DNA from 4 places in the Janthinobacterium tructae genome. Region 1 is predicted to be linked to each of the others. Evidence: predicted binding sites of a transcription regulator. Region 1 holds the regulator's gene; each other region holds the start of a gene.

Evidence for each region. Region 1 encodes sigma-54, which starts transcription at its own class of promoters, with help from an activator protein. Its sites were predicted from a motif close to TGGCANGNAANCTGCTTT; they were not measured.
Region 2: a site for sigma-54 is predicted at 1,684-1,701, ahead of pedF (cytochrome c-550 PedF). Genes of this name have one in related genera too.
Region 3: a site for sigma-54 is predicted at 2,393-2,410, ahead of FJQ89_RS01500 (CmpA/NrtA family ABC transporter substrate-binding protein). Genes of this name have one in related genera too.
Region 4: a site for sigma-54 is predicted at 1,577-1,594, ahead of FJQ89_RS08885 (urease accessory protein UreD). Genes of this name have one in related genera too.

What each region holds. Positions count from the first base shown of each region.
Region 1 covers NZ_CP041185.1:4,708,532-4,714,490, reverse strand. Annotated here, with positions in the region: gene hprK (HPr(Ser) kinase/phosphatase) at 1-529, shown strand, start outside; gene rapZ (RNase adapter RapZ) at 678-1,541, shown strand; gene FJQ89_RS20675 (enoyl-CoA hydratase/isomerase family protein) at 1,542-2,627, opposite strand; gene hpf (ribosome hibernation-promoting factor, HPF/YfiA family) at 2,762-3,124, opposite strand; gene FJQ89_RS20665 (RNA polymerase factor sigma-54) at 3,194-4,672, opposite strand; gene lptB (LPS export ABC transporter ATP-binding protein) at 4,677-5,432, opposite strand; gene lptA (lipopolysaccharide transport periplasmic protein LptA) at 5,432-5,959, opposite strand, start outside.
Region 2 covers NZ_CP041185.1:4,905,581-4,911,539, forward strand. Annotated here, with positions in the region: gene FJQ89_RS21540 (RtcB family protein) at 1-573, shown strand, start outside; gene rtcA (RNA 3'-terminal phosphate cyclase) at 590-1,606, shown strand; gene pedF (cytochrome c-550 PedF) at 1,738-2,223, shown strand; gene FJQ89_RS21555 (substrate-binding periplasmic protein) at 2,248-3,081, shown strand; gene FJQ89_RS21560 (TonB-dependent receptor family protein) at 3,202-5,340, opposite strand; gene FJQ89_RS21565 (beta-propeller fold lactonase family protein) at 5,544-5,959, shown strand, end outside.
Region 3 covers NZ_CP041185.1:328,819-334,777, reverse strand. Annotated here, with positions in the region: gene FJQ89_RS01510 (CHASE domain-containing protein) at 1-118, opposite strand, end outside; gene cobA (uroporphyrinogen-III C-methyltransferase) at 357-1,127, opposite strand; gene FJQ89_RS01500 (CmpA/NrtA family ABC transporter substrate-binding protein) at 1,142-2,320, opposite strand; gene FJQ89_RS01495 (sigma-70 family RNA polymerase sigma factor) at 2,566-3,084, shown strand; gene FJQ89_RS01490 (FecR domain-containing protein) at 3,081-4,085, shown strand; gene FJQ89_RS01485 (TonB-dependent siderophore receptor) at 4,180-5,959, shown strand, end outside.
Region 4 covers NZ_CP041185.1:2,028,508-2,034,466, forward strand. Annotated here, with positions in the region: gene FJQ89_RS08875 (urease subunit beta) at 1-325, opposite strand, end outside; gene FJQ89_RS08880 (urease subunit gamma) at 356-658, opposite strand; gene FJQ89_RS08885 (urease accessory protein UreD) at 680-1,522, opposite strand; gene FJQ89_RS08890 (EAL domain-containing response regulator) at 1,681-3,885, opposite strand; gene FJQ89_RS08895 (sensor histidine kinase) at 4,061-5,959, opposite strand, start outside.

The DNA.
Region 1 (5,959 bases):
GCAGCGCATCATCATGCATGGCGTGTTCATGGACGTGCTGGGCGTGGGCGTGCTGATCACGGGCGATTCGGGTCTGGGCAAGAGCGAGCTGGGCCTGGAACTGATTTCGCGCAGCCACGGCCTGGTGGCCGATGACGCCGTGGAATTCTCGCGCATCGCGCCCAACATGATCGAAGGCCGCTGCCCGCCCCTGCTGCAAAACCTGCTGGAAGTGCGGGGCCTGGGCTTGCTCGATATCAAGGCCATCTTTGGCGAAACGGCCGTGCGCCGCAAGATGCGTTTGAAACTGATCGTGCACCTGGTGCGCCGCAACGCGCTGGAAGAGGAAGTCGAACGCCTGCCCTTCCTGTTCCCCACGGAAGACGTGCTCGGCTTGCCCGTGCGCAAGGTCGTCATCCCCGTCGCCGCCGGCCGCAACATCGCCGTGCTGCTGGAAGCGGCCGTGCGCAATACGATTCTGCAGCTGCGCGGCATCGATACCTTGCAGGAGTTCATGGAGCGGCAGAGGTTGGCAATGAGTGGTGACTAATTACCGGGGTCCGACCCGACGGGTCTGACCCCACATTGACGCCAATGGCAACAATTAAATACAAGCAATGCTCGAACAATAATTGCAATAATTTGTAAAGATCATTGCCTCGGGAGCGCAGTGCCAATCTTTATTGTATGATCGGCGTATGCATATCGTCCTTATCACCGGAATATCCGGCTCCGGTAAATCCGTCGCGCTCAATGTGCTGGAAGATACCGGCTACTATTGTGTCGACAACCTGCCACCGGCCTTGCTGCCCAGCCTGGTGCAAACCTTGCTCGACGAAGGCACACCGCAACTGGCCGTCGCCGTCGATGCGCGCAGCGCCGAGTCGCTGGCCAGCCTGCCGCACAATGTGGCCCTGCTGCGCGACCAGGGGCATGACGTCAAGGTGATGTTCCTCACGGCCACCACGCATTCGCTGGTGGCGCGCTTCTCGGAAACGCGGCGCAGCCATCCGCTGTCGCACGAATTGCGTCCGAACCAGAACCCCGCCAGCCGCCGCACCCTGATCGAATGCATCTCGGAAGAACGCGAGCGCCTGTCGACCATCGAACAGCTGGGCCATGTGATCGATACCTCGGAACTGAGCGCCAATAAATTGCGCGCCTGGATCAAGGATATCGTCGCCTCCGAACGCGCGCCGCTGACCCTGTTCTTCGAATCGTTCGCCTTCAAACTGGGCGTGCCGCTGGACGCCGATTTCGTCTTCGATGTGCGGGCCTTGCCGAATCCCTATTACGACCTGGCGCTGCGTCCGCTCGACGGACGCGATGCGCCCGTGATCGCCTTCCTCGACGCGCAACCGAGCGCGCTGGAGCTGCTGGCCGACATCCGCGCCTTCATCGAGAAGTGGTTGCCGTCATTCAAATCCGACAACCGCAGCTACCTGACGGTGGCGCTCGGTTGCACGGGCGGCCAGCACCGCTCCGTGTACATGGCGGAACGGCTGGCGCAATACTTCGGCCCCAACGAGCGCGTGGTCTTGCGCCACCGCGAGCGCAGCTAATTAATCGAGGTGGCGCAGCGGATGCGCTGACGCCGGCCAGACGGGCGCAAAGAAACGCGCCACCATGGCTGCATCGACCTCGTCCAGGCTGGCAGGGTTCCAGCGTGGCGCATTGTCCTTGTCGATCACCAGCGCGCGCACGCCTTCGAGCACTTCGCCATGCGCGAAATTGTGGCGCACCACGCTGCGCTCCAGGCGCAGGCAATCGGCCACGCCCAGATGGGCACCGCGTTGCAGTAATTCCAGGGTCACCGACATCATCAAGGGAGAACGCAGGCGCATGGCCGCCAGGGCCTTGCCCGCGAACGCGCTGTCGTCCTGCGCCAGCGAGGCCATGATGGCAGCCACGGAAGGGGCGCCGAAGTGGCGGTCCAGCGCCGTGCGCGCGGTGGCCAAAGGAGAAGCCCCCGCCTCGGCCTGAAACGGCGCGGCCAGCGCCTTGATGGCCACCGGCAAGGCCTCGCCCGGCGTCGAGTCGAACAGGGCCAGCAGCGCCCCCATCTGCGCCTCGGGCAGGTAGACATCGGCCAGGCCCGTGTACAGGGCATCGGCCGCGTTGATCGTCAAGCCCGTCAAGCCCAGGTACAGGCCCAGCCGGCCGGCCAGGCGGGACAGGAAATAACTGCCGCCCACGTCCGGGAACAAGCCGATATTGACTTCCGGCATGGCCATGCGCGTGCGGCCCGTGACGATGCGCAGGCGGTTGCCGGGCCCGGCTTGCGCCACGCCCATGCCGCCGCCCATGACCACGCCATCCATCACGGCGATATACGGTTTCGGGTAGAAATGAATCACATGATTTAAGGCGTATTCTTCCGTAAAGAAATCTTCCAGCAACGCACTGCCGCCTTGCGGCGTAGCCAGGCCCGCATCGTAAAAGAAACGGATGTCGCCACCGGCGCACAGGGCTTTTTCGCTGCTGGAACGGATCACGACGGCGTCCACCTGCGGATCGTCGCGCCAGGCCAGCAAGACGGCACTCAGGGCGCGCACCATCTCCAGCGACAGGGAATTGAAGGCTTTCGGACGGTCGAGCACGATGTGCCCGGTACGGTTGCGGATGGAGGTCTGGACGAAGTCGCTCATGGCAGGCAGAAAGAAGTGAAAGTGCAAACATTCTAGCGCCTGCATGGGGAACATTGCGTTCGACAGGTACGGGCGCAAAAAAGGGCGCAAGATGTGCGCCCTTAGTTGATCACAACTGCTGGAAGCGGGTGGCCTTAAACGGCGACGACGGCGTCTTCCTCGGAGTTGTCTGGCAGATGCTTGATCGCCTCTTTACCGTGCCCTTGCACTTTGGTTTTGTATTTCATCACTTGCCTGTCCAGCTTGTCGATCAGGATATCGATTGCGGCATACAGGTCATGCGCCAGGCTTTCCACATAGACAGTTTTGCCACTCAGACGCAGGTTGACTTCGGCCTTTTGACGTTTTTCTTTCTCTTTGAGGTTATCCACGGTCAGAATCACGGCGATATCGATAACTTGATCGAAATGACGTTTCACGCGCTCCAGCTTCGTTTGTACGTATTCACGGATGGCTGGTGTCACTTCGAGATGATGTCCGCTGATGGTGAGATTCATACACACTCCTAAAGATGATCGGGTTCGTGCGGTCCATCCTATCCGGCCCGCAGAGGAACCGAAAAAAACTTACAAACACTTACGCAGGCTCACTGGCGGAATTTTCAACGCTTCCCGGTATTTGGCAACAGTACGTCGCGCAATCACCATGCCTTGTTCCCCCAGCATGTCCGCAATCTTACTGTCGGATAAAGGATTTTTAGGGTCTTCTGCTCCTGTCAGTTGCACGATCAATGCCCGTATCGCCGTCGATGATGCTTCGCCCCCCGCTTCGGTGGCGACGTGGCTACCAAAGAAATATTTCAACTCGAACATGCCGTGCGGGGTCAGCATGTACTTTTGAGTTGTTACCCGCGAGATAGTACTCTCGTGTAAACCCAGTGTATCAGCTATTTCACGGAGCACAAGGGGGCGCATGGCAACGGCCCCATGCGAGAAAAAGTTCTTTTGTCTTTCTACTATCGCTTGCGCCACGCGCAGGATCGTGTCAAAGCGCTGGCGCATATTCTTGATCAGCCACTTGGCTTCCTGCAACTGTGCGCCCATGGCGCCCTCGCCCTTGCCCTGCTTGAGCAAGTTGGCGTACATGGCGTTGACGCGCAGGCGCGGCATGACGTCGTTGTTCAGGGTGACTTGCCAGCCATTGCGCGCGCGCTTGACGACGACGTCGGGCACCACGTAATCGGACACGTCCGAGGCGAACACGGCGCCCGGATGCGGATTGCACTGGCGAATCACCGTCTGCGCTTCGCGCAAGTCTTCCTCGTCGCAATCGAGGGCTTTTTTCAGCTTGTTGAAATCGCGCTGGGCAAACCAGGCCAGGTGCTTTTCCACGATGACGAGGGCCATGCGCCGCGTCACCATGGCGACGTGCGGCAAACGCTTGATTTGCAGCGCCAGGCATTCGGATGCATTGCGCGCACCCACGCCGGGCGGATCGAAACTTTGCAACAGGGACAAGGCCGTGCGCATCTCGTCGGCGTCGATTTCCAGCTCTTCCGGCAGGCGCGCCAGGATGTCGTCGAGTGACTCTTCCAGGTAGCCATTGTCGTCGAGCGCGTCGATGATCAGCTCGACCAGCGCGCGGTCGCGCAACTCGAGCACCGTCACGCGCATCTGCTCCATCAGGTGCTCGCGCAGGGTGCAGTGATGGGCTTCCAATTGCGGACGGGAATCTTCGTCGTCGGGCGCCTTGCCCCGGCTCGCCTCGCTCCAGTCGCTGTCGCCGCCGTCCGCGGCGGCCGGGCCGTCGCCCGCCTCGCCATCAAAGGCTTCTGCTTCGGCCGGCGCCGCAGGCGCATCCTGGCCTGGCGGCTGGGGCGGCGCTTCGGCCGGCGCGGCCGTGGAACTCAGGGCCCCGTCGGACAGCAGGCGCAGCGAATGATCGAGCGGATCGTCGAGGCGCTCGAGCAAGGGATTGTCCGTCAGCAGTTGCTCTAGTTCCTGGTGCAATTCCAGGGTAGACAATTGCAACAGGCGTATCGATTGCTGCAACTGCGGCGTCAGTGCCAGGTGCTGCGAAGTGCGCAGCTGCAATGATTGTTTCATTGGCTCACATGCGGAAGTGTTCGCCCAGGTAGACCCGGCGTACCGACTCGTTCGCGATGATGTCGTCGGGGCGTCCCGACGCCAGCACCGAGCCCTGGTTGATGATGTAGGCACGGTCGCAGATACCCAGCGTCTCGCGCACATTATGGTCGGTGATCAGCACGCCGATATTGCGCTCCTTCAAGAAGCGCACGATGCGCTGGATCTCGATCACGGCGATCGGGTCGACACCGGCGAACGGTTCGTCGAGCAGCACGAAACGCGGGTCGGTCGCCAGCGCGCGGGCGATTTCCACACGGCGGCGCTCGCCGCCCGACAGCGACAGCGCCTGGTTCTCGCGCAACTTTTCAATTTGCAAGTCGGCCAGCAATTTATCCAGGCGCTCCTCGATCTCGGCCTTCTTCAGGGGACGGCCTTCGACGGTCTGGATTTCCAGCACGGCGCGGATATTGTCTTCCACCGTCAGCTTGCGGAAGACGGACGCTTCCTGCGGCAGATACGACAGGCCCATCTGCGCGCGGCGGTGGATCGGCAGGCGGGAAATGTCCACGCCGCTGATATCGATGGTGCCGCCGTCCGACGGCACCAGGCCGACGATCATGTAGAACGAGGTGGTCTTGCCGGCGCCGTTCGGGCCCAGCAATCCCACCACTTCGCCGCATTCGACTTGCAGCGAGACATCATGCACGACTTGCCGCTTGCCATAGGTTTTTTGCAGCCCGCGAACGATCAGGGTGCTGCCGCAACGTGTATTGTCCATTAGTTCTTTCCTGGTGCGGGCGTGGCCGGCGCCTTGGGCTTCGGCTGGATCACCATGCGCACGCTGCCGCCATCGGGCGTGCTGGTGCCGCTGTCGGAATTTTCCATTTTGAATACTTCCTTGCGGCTGTCATACGAGATGAAGGCACCGTTGGCCACGTCGGTCACTTTCGTGCCTTCCAGGCGCGTCAGCTTGGCCTTGGAAAACAGTTTCACCACTTCCGTCTTGTTATCGTATTCCACGCGCTCCGCCTCGCCTTCCACCCACAGGTCGCCCGCGCCATCGCGCTTCTGGCGGAAGGTGGCCAGCTTGCCGGGATCGGCCCAGAAGGTGATGAACTGGTAGCCTTGCGGGTCTTCCGTGATCAGGGCCCGGCCCGCCTTCATGGTCAGAGTCCCTTTCACCAGCACGACGTCGCCCGTCAGCGTGCGTACCTGCTTGACGTCATCGACGTGGCCGCTACGTGCCGTGATGACGGCTTCCTTCTCGGAATCGGCCTTCTCGGCATGCGCCACGCCCATCATGGC
Region 2 (5,959 bases), 200 kb from region 1:
CCCGACCAGGACCTGGCTTACCTGGCCGAAGGTACGCAGCATTACGACGATTACGTGGAAGCGGTGGGCTGGGCGCAGCGTTTTGCGCGCAACAACCGCGAAGTGATGATGCAGAACCTGATCGCGGCCGTGCGCACGGTCATCCATAAACCGTTCCAGACGCATGTGGAAGCCGTCAACTGCCACCATAACTATGTGCAGAAGGAACACCACTTCGGCAAGGACGTGCTGGTCACGCGCAAGGGGGCCGTGTCGGCCCGTGCCGGCGAGCTGGGAATCATTCCCGGATCCATGGGCGCGAAGAGTTTTATCGTGCGCGGCAAGGGCAATGCGGAGAGTTTTCATAGCTGCAGCCACGGTGCGGGACGCACGATGAGTCGCACGGAAGCGAAGCGGCGCTTCAACCTGGCCGACCAGATCCGCGCCACCGAGGGCGTGGAATGCCGCAAGGATGAAAATGTGATCGATGAAATTCCGATGGCCTACAAGGATATCGATGCGGTGATGCTGGCGCAGCGCGAGCTGGTCGATGTGGTGCATATCCTGAAGCAGGTCGTGTGCGTCAAAGGTTAAGAGAGAGAAAGCAGAGATGATAGAAATTGATGGAGCGCAAGGTGAAGGCGGCGGACAGATTTTGCGTTCGGCGCTGAGCCTGTCCATGATCACGGGGCAGCCGTTCCGGCTGATTAACATCCGCGCGGGACGGGACAAGCCCGGCTTGCTGCGCCAGCATCTGCTGGCCGTGCAGGCTGCAGCCGCCATTTGCGGGGCGCGCACGACGCCGGTGGCGCTGCGTGCAACCAGCCTGGAATTCGTGCCGGGGACAATTCGTAGCGGCGAATACCGCTTTGCCATCGGCAGCGCCGGCAGCTGCACCCTGGTGTTGCAAACCTTGCTGCCGGCCCTGCTGCATGCGGATGGGCCGACCACCGTGCGCATCAGTGGCGGCACGCACAATGCCATGGCGCCGCCCGTGCATTTCCTGCAGCGCGCGTATGGCCGTGTTCTGGAGCAGATGGGCGCCGAGGTAGAGATGACGCAACAGCGCTATGGTTTTCATCCCGCAGGCGGCGGCGAGGTGCTGGCCACCGTGCAACCGTGCCAGCGCTTGCGGCCCATTTCACTGCTGCAGCGCGGCGAACGGAAGGCCGGGTATGCGGAAAGCGTGGTGGCGGGCGTGCATGTAAACGTAGCGCAGCGCGAGCTCGAGCGTGTCGCCGACGGCATGGGCTGGAGCGGCAAGCAGCTGCGCCTCGTCGGCTTGCCGGCGGAGCAGGGACCGGGCAACGTCCTGTTGCTGACATTGGAACATGAGCACGTCACGGAAGTATTTACGTCGTTCGGTGAAAAATCCTTGCTGGCCGAAACGGTTGCCAAGCGCCTGTTGAACGAGGTGCGCGCCTATCTCAAGACGGACGCGGCAGTCGGCGAGCACCTGGCCGACCAGCTCTTGCTGCCGATGGCGCTGGCCGGTGGCGGTAGCTTCAGTTGCAGCAAGGTGTCGCAGCATGCGCTGACGAATGCGGAGGTAATTGCCCGATTTTTGCCCGTGCGTATCACTTTCGAGCAGCGGGAGGGGGGCAGCATCTGCACGGTGGCCGCCTGACCCTCTTGGTGACACAGATACCTGTTGCAGCTGTTCCAAATTGATACATGGGCGACCGGATGTGGGGCATGTACGCATGGCATGGCATTTGCTCTTCTTGGATATTCACTAAAAAAACCAAGGAGACCAGCATGACCTATTCCATCCGTACCCTGCTCGGCGTGGCAGCCGCCGGCGCCGTCGCCCTCACTTCCCTGCTGACCTTGCCGCAGGCCTATGCGCACGGCAATGTCACGCCGCAAGGCGTCGACACCACGGGCTTGCCCAAGGTGGGCGACAAGTGGCTCGAACAAAACCCGTATCGGGGCAACAAGCTGGCCTTGACGGTCGGCACGTCGGCCTACAACCAGAATTGCGCGCGTTGCCACGGTATCGAAGCTATCTCGGGCGGCATCGCACCGGACTTGCGCCAGCTCGACCGCGATTGCTTCGGTATCAAGAATGAGACAAAGAAACAGGCTTGCTACAAGGAAACTGACAATTATTTCCTGGCGAGCATCCGTCACGGTAAAGTACGCAATGGCGCCGTGTACATGCCGCCGTTCGAAGGCGTCTTCAACCAGGAAGCCATGTGGGCCATCAAGACCTATCTGGAAACCCGCCGCGAGCCTAACTGAGCCGATTGACCACCAAGGAGTCCCATGCATTCATTCCAACTCCCGGGCGCGCGCGCGATGCTCTCGCTCGCCTGCCTGGCGCTATGCGCAGCCGCGCCAGCGCGCGCCGACTGGCAGAAAGTGCAGCAGTCGGGCAGCCTGAAAGTGGCGGTGTACAACGAGTTCGCGCCGTTTTCCGACAAGGGCACGGGCATCGATATCGACATTGCCGAAGCGCTGGCCAAAAAGCTGGGTTTGAAACTGAGCTTGCTGCCCTTTCCCGCCGGTGAAAACCTGAACGACGATTTGCGCAATATGGTGTGGAAGGGGCATTACCTCGGCTATGGTCCCGCCGATGTGATGCTGCATGTGCCGGTCGATAAAAAATTGATGGCCGATAACGATAAGGTCGAAATCTTTGCGCCGTATTATGTGGAAACCGTGCGCCTGGCGCACAGCGCGCAAGCCGTGCCGCAATTCGATGGCGTCGCTTCGCTGGCCGGCAAGCGTATCGGCGTGGAAAAGGTATCGATCGCCGCCATGCTGATGCTGGGCGAAGACAATGGCAAGTACCGCGACGACGTGCGCATCTTCGACACGGCCGCCGAAGCCTTGCAGCAATTGCAGGCAGGCAAGCTCGACGCCGTGCTGGCGAATCGTTCGGAAATCGAGTCGGTGCTGAAAAGCGATCCCGCTTTTCCCTTGAGCGAAGTGGCGTTCGCCCGCCTGCCGCGTGCCGGCTGGGCCGTGGGCCTGGCCGTCAGCCGCCAGCAGCTCGACGTGGGCAAGTTGCTGCAGGCAGCCATGAACGAGATGGCGGCCAGCGGTGAATTGAAAGCCATCTTTGAGAAATATGGGGTGAAGGAAGCGCGGCCGTAATAGGCCATGTTGAATGACAATAAAGCCCGCGCTTCGGAAGAGGCGCGGGCTTTTTCATGAGAACGCCTGAAAAATGTTCAGGGCAATGCAACGCCGCCATGGACTTTTTCTCAGGTGTTCTTAAAACGAGTATTGCGCGCTAGCGCCTAACAACCAATTGCGTCCCGGCGCCGCTTCATAGTAGCGCTTGTTGCTGTCGCCGACGATGACGGAGCCCACGTAGGTCTTGTCGAAAAGATTGTTCAGGCGGGCAAACTCCTTGAAGCGCCAATTCCCCACGTTTTGCTTGGCATTGACCCTGGCATTGAACACCGTGTAGCCGGGCGCCGGTTTTTCGATATTGCTGTCTTCCGCGTACACCTGATTGCTGGCCACGCTTTCCAGCGCCGCGCCGAAGCGGTCGAGCGTGTCTTTCCAGGCCAGTTCCGCAAACAGGTTGGCGCTGGGCGCGCCCGGCAAGCGGCTGCCTTCGCGCACATTGCCAAAGGCCTGGTCATATACGGCGTGCAGGCTGGTCAGCGCCACTTTTGTCGTGAAACCATACGGCAGGCTGGAGTCCAGGGACACTTCCATGCCCTGGCGCAAGGTCTTGCCCGCATTGCGGTAGCTGGTGCGCCCTCCGCTGGAACTGTCGACCACCAGCTCGTCGTTGGTCTTGATCTGGAACACAGCCGCGTTCACATGCGTGTTGTTGCCGATCCTGGCCTTGACACCCGCCTCCAGGTTGGTGCTGGTGGCCGGTTTCAGCTGGTAATTGAAGCCGCCGCCCGTGCCCGAGTAAAACAGTTCGTTCAAGGTGGGTGCTTCGAAGCCGCGCGCGGCGCTGGCGTACACGTTGACGTTCGGCGTCAGTTTATACAGCAGGCCCAGCACCGGAGTCGTGTGGCTGAATTCCAGGCTGCCGCTGTCGTTGCCATTGCTGAGGAAATGGTCGTTAACTTCCACTTTCATCTTGCTGTAGCGCACACCAGCGCTGAGCAGCCATGGCCCGCTTTGCCATTCCATCTGGAGATACGGATCGAGGCTGGAGACGACATCCTGCTCGTCGCGGCGCAGCTTGCCTTTTACGCCAAAGCTATTGCCAATGTAATTCTCATAGCCGGTGCGGTCATCGCTGGAGCGGCCGTAATCGATGCCGATGGTGGTGCTCAGCTTGCCGTCAGCCAATTGATTTACGTGCAGCCAGTTGGTATCGATGCCATAGAACTGGCGCTGGAAGTCGACCACACCGCCCGAATGGCTGGCCGGTGCCTGGAAGCCTTTGGTGAAAGCCTGGTACTGGATGACATCGCGGTTGCCGCCATACACCATCACATGCAGGCGGTCGTCGCCAAACGCTTGTTCATAGGTGGCGCCGATCTGCTGGTGGTCGATACTCTTGCGCGTGTTGTAGCGCTCGGCCAGGGTGCGTTTCGGGCTCTGTGTATCCGTCGTATCGATTTCGCCGGCGCGCGGGTCGCGGGCAAACGTGGCCCAGGTGGCGCCCAGCGGATCTTGCGTGTTGCCCTGGTGCAGGCTGTTGGCGACGATGGTCAGCTTGCTGTCCGCATTGGGCTTGACGGTGATCTTGCCGAACGCCTGTTCGCGCGTGGCGGCGCTGTGGTCGCGGAAGCCATCCGTGCGGAAGCGCGAACCGTCGAGCACGTAGCCGATGCCGCCTGCCTGGCCTTGCGCCGTCAGGTCCACCTTGCTGGTGCCGAAACTGCCGCCCGTTACATTTAGTTCGACGGACGGGGGATTCTGCCCATCCTTGGAAAACAGCTGGATCACGCCGCCAGAATGGTTGCCATAGATGGCAGAAAACGGTCCGCGCAGCACTTCGATGCGCTCGGCCGTATCGAGGTTGAAGGTAGCGGCCTGGCCCTGGCCATCGGGCATGCTGGCAGGAATGCCATCGCTGATCAGTTTGACGCCGCGCACGCCGAAGGCCGAGCGGGCGCCAAAGCCGCGCGACGAGATCTGCAAGTCTTGCGCGTAGTTCTGGCGGTTCTGCACAACCAGGCCCGGCACTGCGGCCAGCGCTTCCGATGCATTGACGCGGATTTGGCCATCCTGAATGCGGGCGCTGTCGACCACGTCGAGCGAGGCCGGCACTTCCTGGCTGGGGTGGGCGATGCGGCTGCCGCTGATGACCACCGTATCCATGAGTTGCCCGTTGGCCAGGTCAGCTGCCTCGGCGGCGAAAACGTGGGGGGCGAGGGTGGCGCTGCCGGCGACAAACAGGCTGGCAATGGTGTTCAAGCGGAAACGATGCTGCATGCGGGTTCTCCAATGTGAATAAAAGCCTGCTTGAGCGCGTGAGCGGCGCAGGTCTGCATAGTTGTATCAAGCAATATGCCTGCCATGTCTCCATTGGTGGGCTGAAATTATACGCGCGTCAGTGGCACGGCGTTTGCATGCAGCAATGTTCAGAGGCGCCGATGCCGCGCGCTTTTCCTGTGTTTTCCATTGAAAAGGTGATTATGCCCAACTTCTTCTCACGCTTGCGACAGGTCTGCTGGCTGCTGCCTGCGCTTGCCAGCAGCGCCCTCCAGGCCGCTCCTTTTGCCTATGTCCCCAATGAAAAATCGGGCACCTTGAGCGTGATCGACACGGCGACCGACCAGGTGGTGCACCAGATCGCGGCAGGCAAGCGGCCGCGCGGCATCGCCGCCGACCCGACCGGGCGGCAATTGTTTGTCACCGATGCCGCCAGCAGCGCCTTGTTGCTGATCGATAACGCGAGCGGCACGCCCGTGCGCACGGTGGCGCTGGGCAAGTCGCCCGAAGGCGTCAGCGCTTCGCAGGACGGTCGTTACGTGGCCGTGGCCGTCGAGGAAAACAACAGCGTGAGCTTGCTCGATGGTCAGACGGGCGTCTTGCTCGCCGATATCAAGGT
Region 3 (5,959 bases), 1.9 Mb from region 1:
CATTGACCGTGCGCACCGCGCCCGCATACAAGGCGCCGCCCACCGCCAAGGCCAGCAACAGGCCGCCTGCCCAGATTCTGATGCCTGATCCCGCCCCGCCCTTGCTCAAAGTGTGCATTGTCGATCGCTTATTCCGGTTTCCTCGAATGTGCGGCGCCGCGCCGCCCAGCAAGTACGAGGATACTATCAAAGCCCCTGCCCGACGCATCCGGACACGAAAAAAAGCGCGTACTATGGTTGCCCTGGAAAACACTGCGCGACAGGATCTGCCAGTTTGCCTTCATCTGCGCCTCGTTGAAATTCCGTGGCGGCGGCGCGGCGCCCATCCGGCCCGTGGGCCTGCCTGTCCGTTAAAGTCAGACGGCGGCGGCCAGCAAGGCGCCGGCGCCATGCGCATCCCAGGCATCAGCGCAGCGCACCACCTCGCCCACGACGATGATGCTGGGGCTGCCCAGGCCGCTGGCCAGCAAGTCGGCGGGCAAATCGCGCAAAGTGCTCAGCAATTCGCGCTGCGCCGGCAAGCTGGCCGATTGCACCACGGCGACGGGCGTGCCGGGCGCCATGCCGCCGGCCAGCAAGCCCGCCTGGATGGCCGCCACCCGCGCCACGCCCATGTAGATGACCAGGGTCAGGCCGCTTTGCGCCAATGCTGCCCAGTTCGGCTCCGAAGCGCTATCCTTGCCATGGCCCGTGACGAAGATCGCGCCCTGGCTCCAGCTGCGGTGCGTCAGCGGCACGCCGATGGACGATGGCGCGGCCAGGCCGCTGCTGATACCGGGGATTACCTCGACGGCCACGCCGTGACTGCGCAGGTAGGCGCGCTCTTCGCCGCCACGCCCGAACAGATAGGGATCGCCCCCTTTCAGGCGCACCACATGCTGGCCGGCACGCGCCTCGGCCAGCATCAGGCGCTCGATGAACGCTTGCGGCGTGGAAGCGCAGCCGCCCCGCTTGCCCACCTCGACCACGCGCACGCCTTGTGCCGCATGCGCGAGGATGGCTGGATTGACGAGGTCGTCAATCAGCACCACGTCGGCCCGCGCGATGGCCTTCACCGCTTTTAATGTCAACAGGTCCGGGTCGCCGGGACCGGCGCCGACCAGGGTCACGCTTCCAATTTGCGCCATGCTGCAGTCTCCAATCAGAAAAAATGGCCGATGGCAAATGATGCCGCGTACGCTTCCGGCGCGCTGCCGTCCCACACGACGCCGTCGCACAGGGTCGAGCTGCGCATGGAGGATGCCGGCAAGGGAGTAGCCGTCATGTCCGCCGCCTGGCGGTACAGGTCGATGCGGTTGACTTGCCTTGCCACCGCCAGGTAGTCGGGTTCGTCGCGCAGCAAGCCCCAGCGCCGGTGCTGGGTCATGAACCACATGCCGTCGGACAGGCAGGGGAAATTCACGGCGCCCTCAGCATAGAACTTCAAACCGTGCGTCTCGTCCCAGGTCTTGCCCAGGCCATCCTGGTAGTGACCGAGGATGCGCGGCGCCAGCATTTCCTGCGGTGTATTCAGATAAGCGGGCTCGGCCAGGGTGGCCGCCATGGCCAGCCGGTTGGTGTCGCTGGCGTCGATCCAGCGGCCCGCCTCAAGCACGGCGGCGATCAGGGCGCGGCAGCTGTTCGGATACTGGCGCGCAAACGCGGCGCTGGTGCCCAGCACCTTGCCCGGATGGTCGGGCCAGATGGCGCCGCTGCTGGCGGCCGTCACGCCCACGCCATCGACGATGGCCTTGTAGCCCCACGGTTCGCCCGCGCAAAAGCCGTCCATCTGGCCCGCGCGCAGGGCCGCCACCATCTGCGACGGCGGCACCGTCATCACGCGCGCGTCGCGCAGCGGATCGATGCCATGCGCGGCCAGCCAGTATTGCAGCAGCATCGCGTGGTTGCCGGTCGGGAAAGTATGCGCAAACGCAAACGGCCGCGCTGCGCCGCGCATGTAGCGCGCCAAGGTGGGGCCATCGTGGGCGCCCTCGCGCGCCAGCGCCGCCGACAGGGTGACGGCCTGGCCGCTGTGATTGAGGTTCATCAGCACGGCCATGTCGCGCTGCTGCCCGCCGATGCCCATCTGCACGCCATACACGAGACCGTACAACACGTGGGCCGCATCGAGTTCGCCGTTATTCAATTTGTCGCGCACGCCGGCCCACGACATCTCCCGGCTCAGTTCGATCTTGATGCCGTATTTTTCATCCAGGCCCAGCTTTGAGGCCATCACCAGCGAGGCGCAATCGGCCAGCGGCAGGTAGCCGATGCGTATCGTCTGTATTTCCGGATGCATGGAGCGCATCACCTGGGCGCTTGCGCCCTTTCCCTCTGTCATACCCGCGTCCTTACTTAACTTTGCGACATACCGCTGACCATTCCCTGCGCAAACCGCGCCCCTGTGCTTTAGCCAGCAAGAGCCGTGCCAGACGCGCGAGTTAAATATGCACCAAAAGCGTGCCGTGGCCGGCCGGAATGGATGGGCTAGCCACGGCCTCATTGCACAAAGCACCCTTCCTCGTTAAAATGAGAACAATTCCCATTTAGATTCAAGACCTCTCCATTCACGACCGCCACGCCCCCATGCCCGCCCCGCTCCCCCTTTCCTCCCACCCTGTCGGCACGCTCTACGGCGCACACCTCGGCTGGCTGAAAGGCTGGCTGCGCGCACGCCTGGGCAATATGGGCGATGTCGCCGACCTGGCGCATGACACTTTCGTGCGCCTGCTGGTCGACCGCAATGCGCAAGCCATCCGCGAACCGCGCAGCTACCTGGCGACCATCGCCGGCAGAGTCGTGGTCGATCATTACCGCCGCCGCGCGCTGGAACAGGCTTACCTGGAAACCTTGGCGCAATGGCCGCAAGCACAGGAACTATCGTGCGAGGCGCGCGCCATCGTGCTGGAAACACTGCACGAGATCGATGCGCTGCTCGACGGCCTGGGGGCGAAAGTCAAGCAAGTCTTCATCCTGTCGCAATTCGAGGGCCTCAGCTATGCCTGCATTGCGCAGGAGCTCAGCATCAGCCTGCGCAGCGTGAACAACTACATGGCGAAGGCCGTGCTGCAGGTATGCCTGCTGCAAGCGGCGCTCGAAGCATGAGCGCAGGCGGCCTGTCCGGCATGGAGTTGCGCGCACTGCGCGCGGCGGCCGCCTGGTATGCGCGCCTGTGCTCGGGCCACGTCACGCCGGAAGACCGGTTGCGCTGGCAGCGCTGGCGCGACGTACACCCCGCCCACGGCGCCGCCTGGCAACGCATCGAAGCGATGCAACGGCAACTGGGCAGCGTGCCCGGTGCCTTGGCCGCGCCAGCCTTGCAGGCTGCGGCACAAACCGGGCTTGCGCAGCTATCGCGCCGTGGCGTGCTGCGCGGCACCCTGGCCGTGCTGGGTGCCGGCGGCCTCGCATGGCATGGCTGGCGCCAGCCCGCCGCGCGGGAATGGCGGCTGGCCATGCTGGCCGACATATCCACGGCAACGGGCGAACAGCGACGCCTGATTTTGCCCGACGGCTCGCGCCTCGTGCTCAATACGGATAGCGCCGTGGACCTGGCCTATGACGAGGCGCAGCGCCGCCTGCTGTTGCGCAGGGGTGAAATTTTCATCGGCACGGTCGCCGATCCCCACCTGGCCATCGGCTATGGCGCCCGGCCTTTCCTGGTAGATACGCCACATGGCCGCATCCGCGCGCTCGGTACGCGCTTCCTCGTGCGCAGCGATCATGCCGGCACGCTGGTCACCGTACTGGAAAAGGCCGTGGAAGTGCGCAGCGGACAGCAGCGCCCCATGCTGGTGCAAGCGGAGCAGCAATTGCGCATCGGCGCCGATGGCGCCATGCAAGGCCCCATGCCGGCAGCATTCGGCGCGGGCGCGTGGCAAAACGGCAGTTTATTGGTTGACAACATGCCACTGTCTCGCTTGCTGGCTGAACTGGGACGCTACCGTCGTGGCGTACTGCAATGCGATCCGCGCGTGGCCGACCTGCGCATATCGGGCAACTTCCCGCTGGCAGATAGCGACCGCGCCCTGCAAGTGCTGGCCAACGGCTTCCCGCTGCACATCGTGATGCACACGCGTTTCTGGGTACGCGTGCTGCCCGCCTGAAAAATATATTCCCAAAGCGTGCACTTTTTTTGCCGCTGATCCGACCTCCTTCCTGCAAGCGTCCTGAAAGACGCGTTAACCCTGAAGGAATTCCATGACCGCCGCACCAAGTATCGCGCGCCGCACCGCCGTCGCCCACGCTGTACACTCCGTCCTGCTGGCCATGCTGGCCACCGCGCCATTACTCACTCCAGCCGTCGCGTCTGCTGACGCCACCAGCACCGCCCGCAACGTCGCCATTCCCGCCGGGCCACTGGGCGCCACCATCAGCCGTTATGCCAGCACGGCCGGTGTCGCCATCGCCTTCGATGCCACGCAGCTGGCCGGCCTGAGTTCGCCTGGCTTGCACGGCAACTACACAGTCGACCAGGCTTATGCGCAATTGCTGCAAGGGAGCGGCTGGGAAGCGGAGCAACTTGGCGACGGCAATTATGTGTTGCGCGAGGCGGCGGCTGCGCCGCAGGCAACGGAAATCAGCATGCGTGAAATCCGCGTGACGGGCAGGCGCGACGGCGAAACGGAAGGTACGGCTTCGTATACCACGCCTGTCATTACCATAGGCAAAACGGCCCAATCCTTGCGCGAACACCCGCAAACAGTCTCGGTGCTGACGCGCCAGCGCCTCGACGACCAGAATATCAGCGACTTGAGCAAGGCAGCCGAACAAGCCGTCGGCATCACCGTACAGGACAATACTTTCCTGATACAAAAGCTGTATGCGCGTGGCTTTGAAATCAGTAGCTACCAGCTCGATGGCGGTGCCCCCATGGATACGGGCTTTTCCGCCAGCATCGCGGCCGACCTGGCGGAATATGATCGTGTGGAAATCCTGCGCGGCGCGGCGGGTTTGCTGAACGGCACAGGCAATCCAGGCGGCGCCGTCAATCTCGTGCGCAAGATGCCTACTGCCGCGCCGCAGTTCAATGCCAGCGTAGCGGCCGGCAGCTGGAACAATTACCGCAGCGACCTCGATGCTTCCGGCCCGCTGGCGTTCGACGGCAAGTTGCGCGGACGCGTCGTCGTCGCCTATGAAAACCGTAAATACTTCACGGCCATCCGCGCGACGGAAAAGCCGCTCATCTATGGCGTACTGGAAGCCGATATCGCACCCGGTGCCGTACTGGCCATCGGCGCTCGCGAACAGCGCACGCATGACCGGGGAACCTGGCCGGGCTTGCCCCGCTACAGTACGGGCGCCGAGCTGCACTTGCCCCGCAACACGGGCGCGATGGCCGACTGGGCCGGCGTCGATTCCACCTCGAGAGAACTGTTTGCCAAGCTGACCTGGCGCCTGGCACAGCGCTGGACCCTGCGCGCGAATGCTGCGCAGATGCGCCAGGCCGGCGCGACGGATGATGGTTTCATCCTGGGCGCCATTGATCCGCAAACCTTGACGGGCGGCCGCTGGCAAAGCGGCCACACGCAATACCATAACAAGCAACAACTGCTCGATATCAACGTCAGCGGCGCCTTCGACTGGTTCGGCCGTACGCATGAAGTACTGGCCGGCATTGATGGCCAGAAAGTCACCAGCAGCTGGGTGGCCAGCTATCCGCTGGAAGGCAACGGCACGCCGGGAGATTTGTTTCACCCAGGAAATACCCCTTTTCCCAAACCTGTGTATGGCCCCGTTGAACGCGACTACGATCCCTGGGGCCAGACCCAGTATGGCGCCTACGCCACCTTACGCCTGGACGTGGCCGAAGGCAGTAAGCTGATCGCAGGCGCGCGGGTCAACCGCTACCGTTACCGCCAGCACTATCGCGAACTCGATACGGACACGGGCATCTGGGACACTTCAGGTTTGACGCAATACGCGGAGCCGACCAAGGTCACCCCTTTCATCGGCTTCATGCACGATATCAATCACGAGT
Region 4 (5,959 bases), 2.7 Mb from region 1:
CCTTTCCCGGTGGAGTGTCTTGCAGGTCGCCCATCACTGCGCCATTGAAGCCGTAGACCTTGCGTTCGCCCGCCAGCGCCACCAGTTCCACCGTGCGCTGCTGGCCAGGTTCGAAGCGCACGGCCGTGCCGGCCGTGATATTGAGGCGCATGCCGTAGGCGCGCCAGCGCTCGAAAGCCAGCGCCGGATTGACTTCAAAAAAGTGAAAGTGCGAGCCCACCTGGATCGGTCGGTCGCCCCGGTTGGCCACCACCACGGTGGCCGTGGCGCGGCCAGCATTGAGGCTGATTTCGCCTTCTTCCAATTTGTATTCACCTGGGGTCATGACCGCCTCCTGTAAATGTCGTTTGTGTGCTTACGGTATCGGATGGTGTACGGTCACCAGCTTGCTGCCATCGGGGAAGGTCGCTTCCACCTGGATATCGGGGATCATCTCGGCGATGCCGTCCATGACGTCGGCGCGCGAGAGTATCTTGGTACCGTCCGACATCAGCTGCGCCACCGACTTGCCATCGCGCGCGCCTTCCATGATGGCCGCGCTGATCAGGGCCACCGCTTCCGGATAATTCAATTTCAAGCCGCGCGCCAGGCGCCGTTCGGCCAGCAGCGCGGCCGTAAAAATGAGCAGCTTGTCTTTTTCGCGGGGAGTCAGGTCCATGTTTTTCCTTGTCTTTCCTGTTCAAGTGTTCCAGATGCGGGGCACGATGGCGTCGCGCCCCAGCATGGCGGGGCGCAGCAGAAGCCAGGCGGCCAGCATGATCCGGCGCGCCGCCTCGCTGTCGCCGCACAGCAGCCGCACCACCACCAGCGCTTTCATGTGCGTGGCGCCAAACACGGCGCCGGCCGGCACGACAATCTCGCGCACGGCCGCCAGCACTGATGAAGAAACGGGTGTGCCGACGGCGATCAGGGTGGCGCATACCGTGTGGCCGGCCAGCCCCAGGGGACTGGCCATCAGCGCGCCGCCTCCCGCCAGCACGCCCTGCTCCCACCACAGCAGCTTGCCGCCACGGCGGATTTGCACCTGCTGGCTGATGCTGCCTGTGGTAAAACTTTCGCCCGAGGCGCTGCGGCCCAGGCAGACGATGTCGCAGCCGATGTAGCTGGCGTCGACCGCCAGTTCCACCTCGTGGCGCAGGCGCACGCACGCCTGGTCGAAGAAAATGCTTTCCTGCGGCAGCCACTCGATGGCGGCGCCGCTGCCCGCGCGCAGCACGATGTGCTGACCCGAAACGTGGCCATTCGCGCGGTACCACTTGGCGGCGCCCGGTGACGTGAGCAAGGCATGCGCGCCTGCGCCCACCGTGGCGTCGACGGCCAGCTGGTCACCGCCCACCACGCCACCGGGCGGATGGATGATGATGGCGTGGCAGACGGCATCGCCTTCCGGGTACAAGGGCTTTTGCACGCGCAAGGGGCCGCGGTGCGTGCGCTCGACCAGGCGGCTGACGCCATCGTGCAGCACAAAACCGAGGCGCAAATGCGCCTGCCAGGCGCCGTGCGCGCTGGGCTGTGAAGGCATGGCTGGATGGGTACTGTCTGGCATGCGGGGCAATCGCGTAAATAAGCGATTACCTAAGCAGGATATGTGCCAGCGTCAGGGGAAGGAAAAGTGAGCATCCTGCACCGCGCTGCTGCGAATGCACCGGCATGGTGCATCGGCCGCACCGGCGTGTATGCTCAGGCCACGTCCAGGGCGCGCCGTTCGCGCAGCAAGGCCGTGAATGGTGCGGCAGCCAGGGGCCGGCTGAAATAATAACCCTGCATTTCGTCGCAGCCGTGTTCCGTCAGGAAGTCCACCTGTTCGCGCGTTTCCACGCCTTCGGCGATGACGCGCATGTCCAGGTTGTGTGCCAGCGAGATGACGGAACGGGCGATGGCCGCGTCACTGCTGCTGGTGGTGACGTCGTCGACGAAGGATTTGTCGATCTTCAGCACGTCGATGGGAAAACGCTTCAGGTAGCCCAGGCTGGAATAGCCGGTGCCGAAGTCGTCGAGGGAAATGCCCACGCCGATATCCTTCAGGCGCGTCAGGGCCGCCACCGCCTTGTCCGGGTCGCCCATCACCGTGCTTTCCGTGATCTCGATACCCAGGCAGGCGGGTGCGATGCCGTATTTACGCAATACCGCCTCGACGAAAGGCACCGTGCGATCCTGCGCGAACTGTTTACCGGACAGGTTGACGGCCACCTTGATGCTGCCCAGGCCTGCGTCGTGCCAGGCGCTGATCTGGGCGCAGACGCTTTCCAGCACCCATTCTCCGATGGCCGTGATCAAGCCGTATTCCTCGGCCAGCGCGATGAACAGGCCGGGCGACACCTTGCCCAGCACCGGGTTCTCCCAGCGCAGCAGGGCTTCCGCGCCCAGCAAGGCGCCCGTGCGCAAGCACATCTGCGGCTGGTAGTGCACTTCGAATTCATCGCGGCAGATGGCCCCGCGCAGCTGCTGCTGCATGGCCAGGCGGGCGCGGATATCGCTGCCCATGCGCTCCGTGAAGAAGGCGTAATGGTCGCGCCCCATTTCCTTGGCGCGCACCAGGGCCGTGTCGGCGTGGCGCAGCACGTCGTCGAGGCTGTCGCCGTCGGCCGGGCACATGGCGATGCCGATGCTGGTGGTCAGCGCCAGGCGCTCGCCACCGACATTGAGCTCTTCGCGCAAGCCGGCCAGGATGGTTTGCGCCAGCGCCAGCGTGCGGCCCAACAGGGCATCGTCCTGCAGCAGGATCTGGAATTCGTCGCCGCCCTGGCGCACCACGGTGTCGCCCTCGCGCACGCAGCCGGAGAGGAAACGCGCCACCACTTGCAGCGCCTTGTCGCCCACGGCCTGGCCGTGCGAATCGTTGATGTTCTTGAAACGGTCCAGGTCCAGGCACATCAGCACCACTTGCTGGCTGTCGCGCAGGGCATTGGCGCGCGCCTGTTCGAAACGCTCGCGCAGCAGCACGCGGTTCGGCAAACCCGTCAGCGCGTCGTGGTAGGAAAGGAAATCGATCAGATGCTGCTCGGCCTTGCGCTCGCTGATATCGAGGAAGACGCCCACATAATTGACGACGGCGCCATCGGGCCCGTACACGGTGGACGCGCTGAGCAGACAGGGATAGGTGTCGCCGCTCTTGCGCCGCGTCTGCACCTCGCCCGACCAGCAGCCGCTGCTGCGCAAGCCCTGGCGCAGGGCCTGCAGCACCGCTTCGCCCGTGTGTCCGGCATGCAGGCGCATGATGTCGGTGCCCACCACTTCCTGCGCCGCGTAGCCGGTGATACGTGTAAAGGCGGGATTGGCCGTGACGATGGTGCCGGCCGGATCGGTGATCAGGATGGCGTCCTGGGTGGCTTCGAAGACCTGGCCGGACAGGCGCAGCAATTCTTCGTTGGCGCGGCGGATCTGCACTTCGCGCGCCAGGGTGCTGGCCACCTGTTCCAGTTCCGCCGTGCGTTCGGCCACGCGCCGCTCCAGGTTGGCGCGCTCCTGCGCCAGCTGCAGCTGCGCCCGCGCCAGGCGCACGTGCGCGTCGGTACGGGCGAGAATTTCCTCGGCCTGGAAGGGCTTGGCGATGAAATCGACGGCGCCCAGCGCAAAGCCGCGCACCTTGTCGTCCGTATCATACTGGGCCGACAGGAAGATCACCGGCACTTGGCGCAGGGACGGTATCTCCTTCAGGCGGCGGCAGACTTCAAAGCCGTCGAGGCCCGGCATGCGCACGTCGAGCAGGATCAGCTCCGGCGGGCGCGCCTGGGCCGTCCACAGGGCAAGTTCACCGTTCGGCGCCTGGCGCACCGCATAGCCGGCGCCGCCCAGCAGGTCGCTCAACAACTTCAGCGAAGCCGGTGTATCTTCAACGATCAGTACTTCGCCCTTAGCATTCACTTCGGAAAAATCGCGGTGCATGTAGCAGTTCTCTCAGCTTTGGATGAGGCGCGGCGCTCGATTGCCACGCTGGACAAGACGTTTCTTTGCGATGAACTACGTACTATCATCATAATCTTTATTGCAATTTGGCACCATCCATCCACGGCACTTAGTCCGTTTTTTCATCGAATCCGATGTTGTCAGTCCACACTATTCAAGCGCGCACCAGCACGCCCTCGCTCTCCAGCAGGACGCACAGCTGACGGTACTGGTGCTGCTCGAGCATGGCCTGCAGCGGCGCCAGCAACGGCGCCGCCGACGCCGGCAGGGCCGCCAGCAGCTGCGCCACCCTGGCCAGGTTCAATTCGCGCAGCGCCACCAGCAAGGCGGCGCGCTCTTCCCCGGCCAGCAGCAGCAAGTCTTGCGCCTGTAGTGCCGGTGGCCATGCCGCCTGCGCCGGGATGGCCACCGGCACGGATGCCTGCTCTGGCGCCTGCGCCGCCTGCGCGGGTATGCTGAAACGGAAGGTGGCACCCTGCCCCGGCATGGATTCCAGCGTCAGTTCGCCTCTCATCAACTGCACCAACTCGCGCGAGATGGCCAGGCCCAGGCCCGTGCCATCCTTCGGTCCCGCGCTGTCGGCCTGCACGAAGGGTTCGAAGATGCGCTGCTGGTCTTCCAGGGCGATGCCGATGCCCGTGTCGCTGACGGCGAACGACAGGCGCCACGTGGCGTCATCCAGCAGCTCGCCGCGCACGCGCAAGGTGACCTCGCCGCTGCCGGCGAACTTGACGGCATTCGACATCAGGTTCAACAGCACCTGGCGCAAGCGCGTCGCATCGAGCAGCACCGCCGCCGGCAGGTCCGCGCAATCGAGGCGCAGGGACAGCCCCTGCTGCTCGGCGCGCATGCCCAGCATGTCCATCACTTCCTGCAACAGAGGCGCCAGCGCCACCACGGTCGCCTGCGCCTGCAAGCGCCCCGCCTCGCCCTTGGAGAGTTCGAGGATTTCATTGATCAGGGTGAGCAAATGATTGCCGGAGCGGTGGATGATGGCCAGGTTGCGCTTTTCATCGTCCTGCATGTTGGGCGAGGCGGCCATCAGGCGCGAAAAGCCGATCACGGAATTCAAGGGCGTGCGCAGCTCATGGCTCATGTTCGCCAGGAAGGTGCTCTTGGCACGGTTCGCCGCCTGCGCCTGGCTGACGGCTACCGACAGGGCGCTCGTGCGCTCGGCCACCAGTTCTTCCAGGTGGTGGCGGTGGCGCAGCAGTTCGAGTTCGGCCTCGCGGTGCGCCGTGATATCGTAGTTGGAGCCCACCATGCGCATGGGCTGGCCCCGCCCGTCGCGAAAGATCACGGCGTCGGCCTTGATGTAGCGGATGGCGCCATCGGGCCACAGGATGCGGTACTCGTGCGTAAACGCCTGGCCGGCGCCCAGCGCGGCGCGCAGGGCCTGCTTGGCCGCCGGCACGTCGTCCGGCATCAGCGCCGCGCGCCAGATGACCGCCGGCGACATGCTGCTGGCCGCATCGGCCTTGAACTGCGCGTACATCTGTTCATCCCATTGCAAAGCGTCGCTGCTGACGTTCCAGTCCCAGATGCCGATACTCGCCGCGCCGGTGGCCATCTGCACGCGCTCTTCGCTGCGCTGCAGGGCGCGGTAGCGGCTGTCGAGCAGCGCCACCATGTCGCGGATGGAGCGGTACAGGGTGCGCAGCTCGCCCAGGAACCACGCTTTCGGCGGCGTGCCGAAGGCTTCGCCCTGCCCCGCCTTGACGCCTGCCGCGTACTGGCCGATCACCTTCAGGGGCTTGAGCATCAAACACCACAGGAGCAGCCAGATGCAGGCCACAAGGATCACGTCGAGGGCCACGATCATCGCACCGATGCCCAGCGCGCGCTGCCGCAGCTCCGCGTCCAGCAGGGCCGGCGTGGCATACACGGCAACGCTGCCGATGACTTGTCCGCCCACCGTCACGGGGCGCCGCTGCACCAGCCAGCCGGGTTCGGCGGACAGCGCGGCGAGGCTGTCGATGGCGCCGTCCGCAGTGCGGCGCAGGATCAGCGCCTCCTTGCCGATGCCCGGCGTGAGGGAGCTGGCCACCAGGTC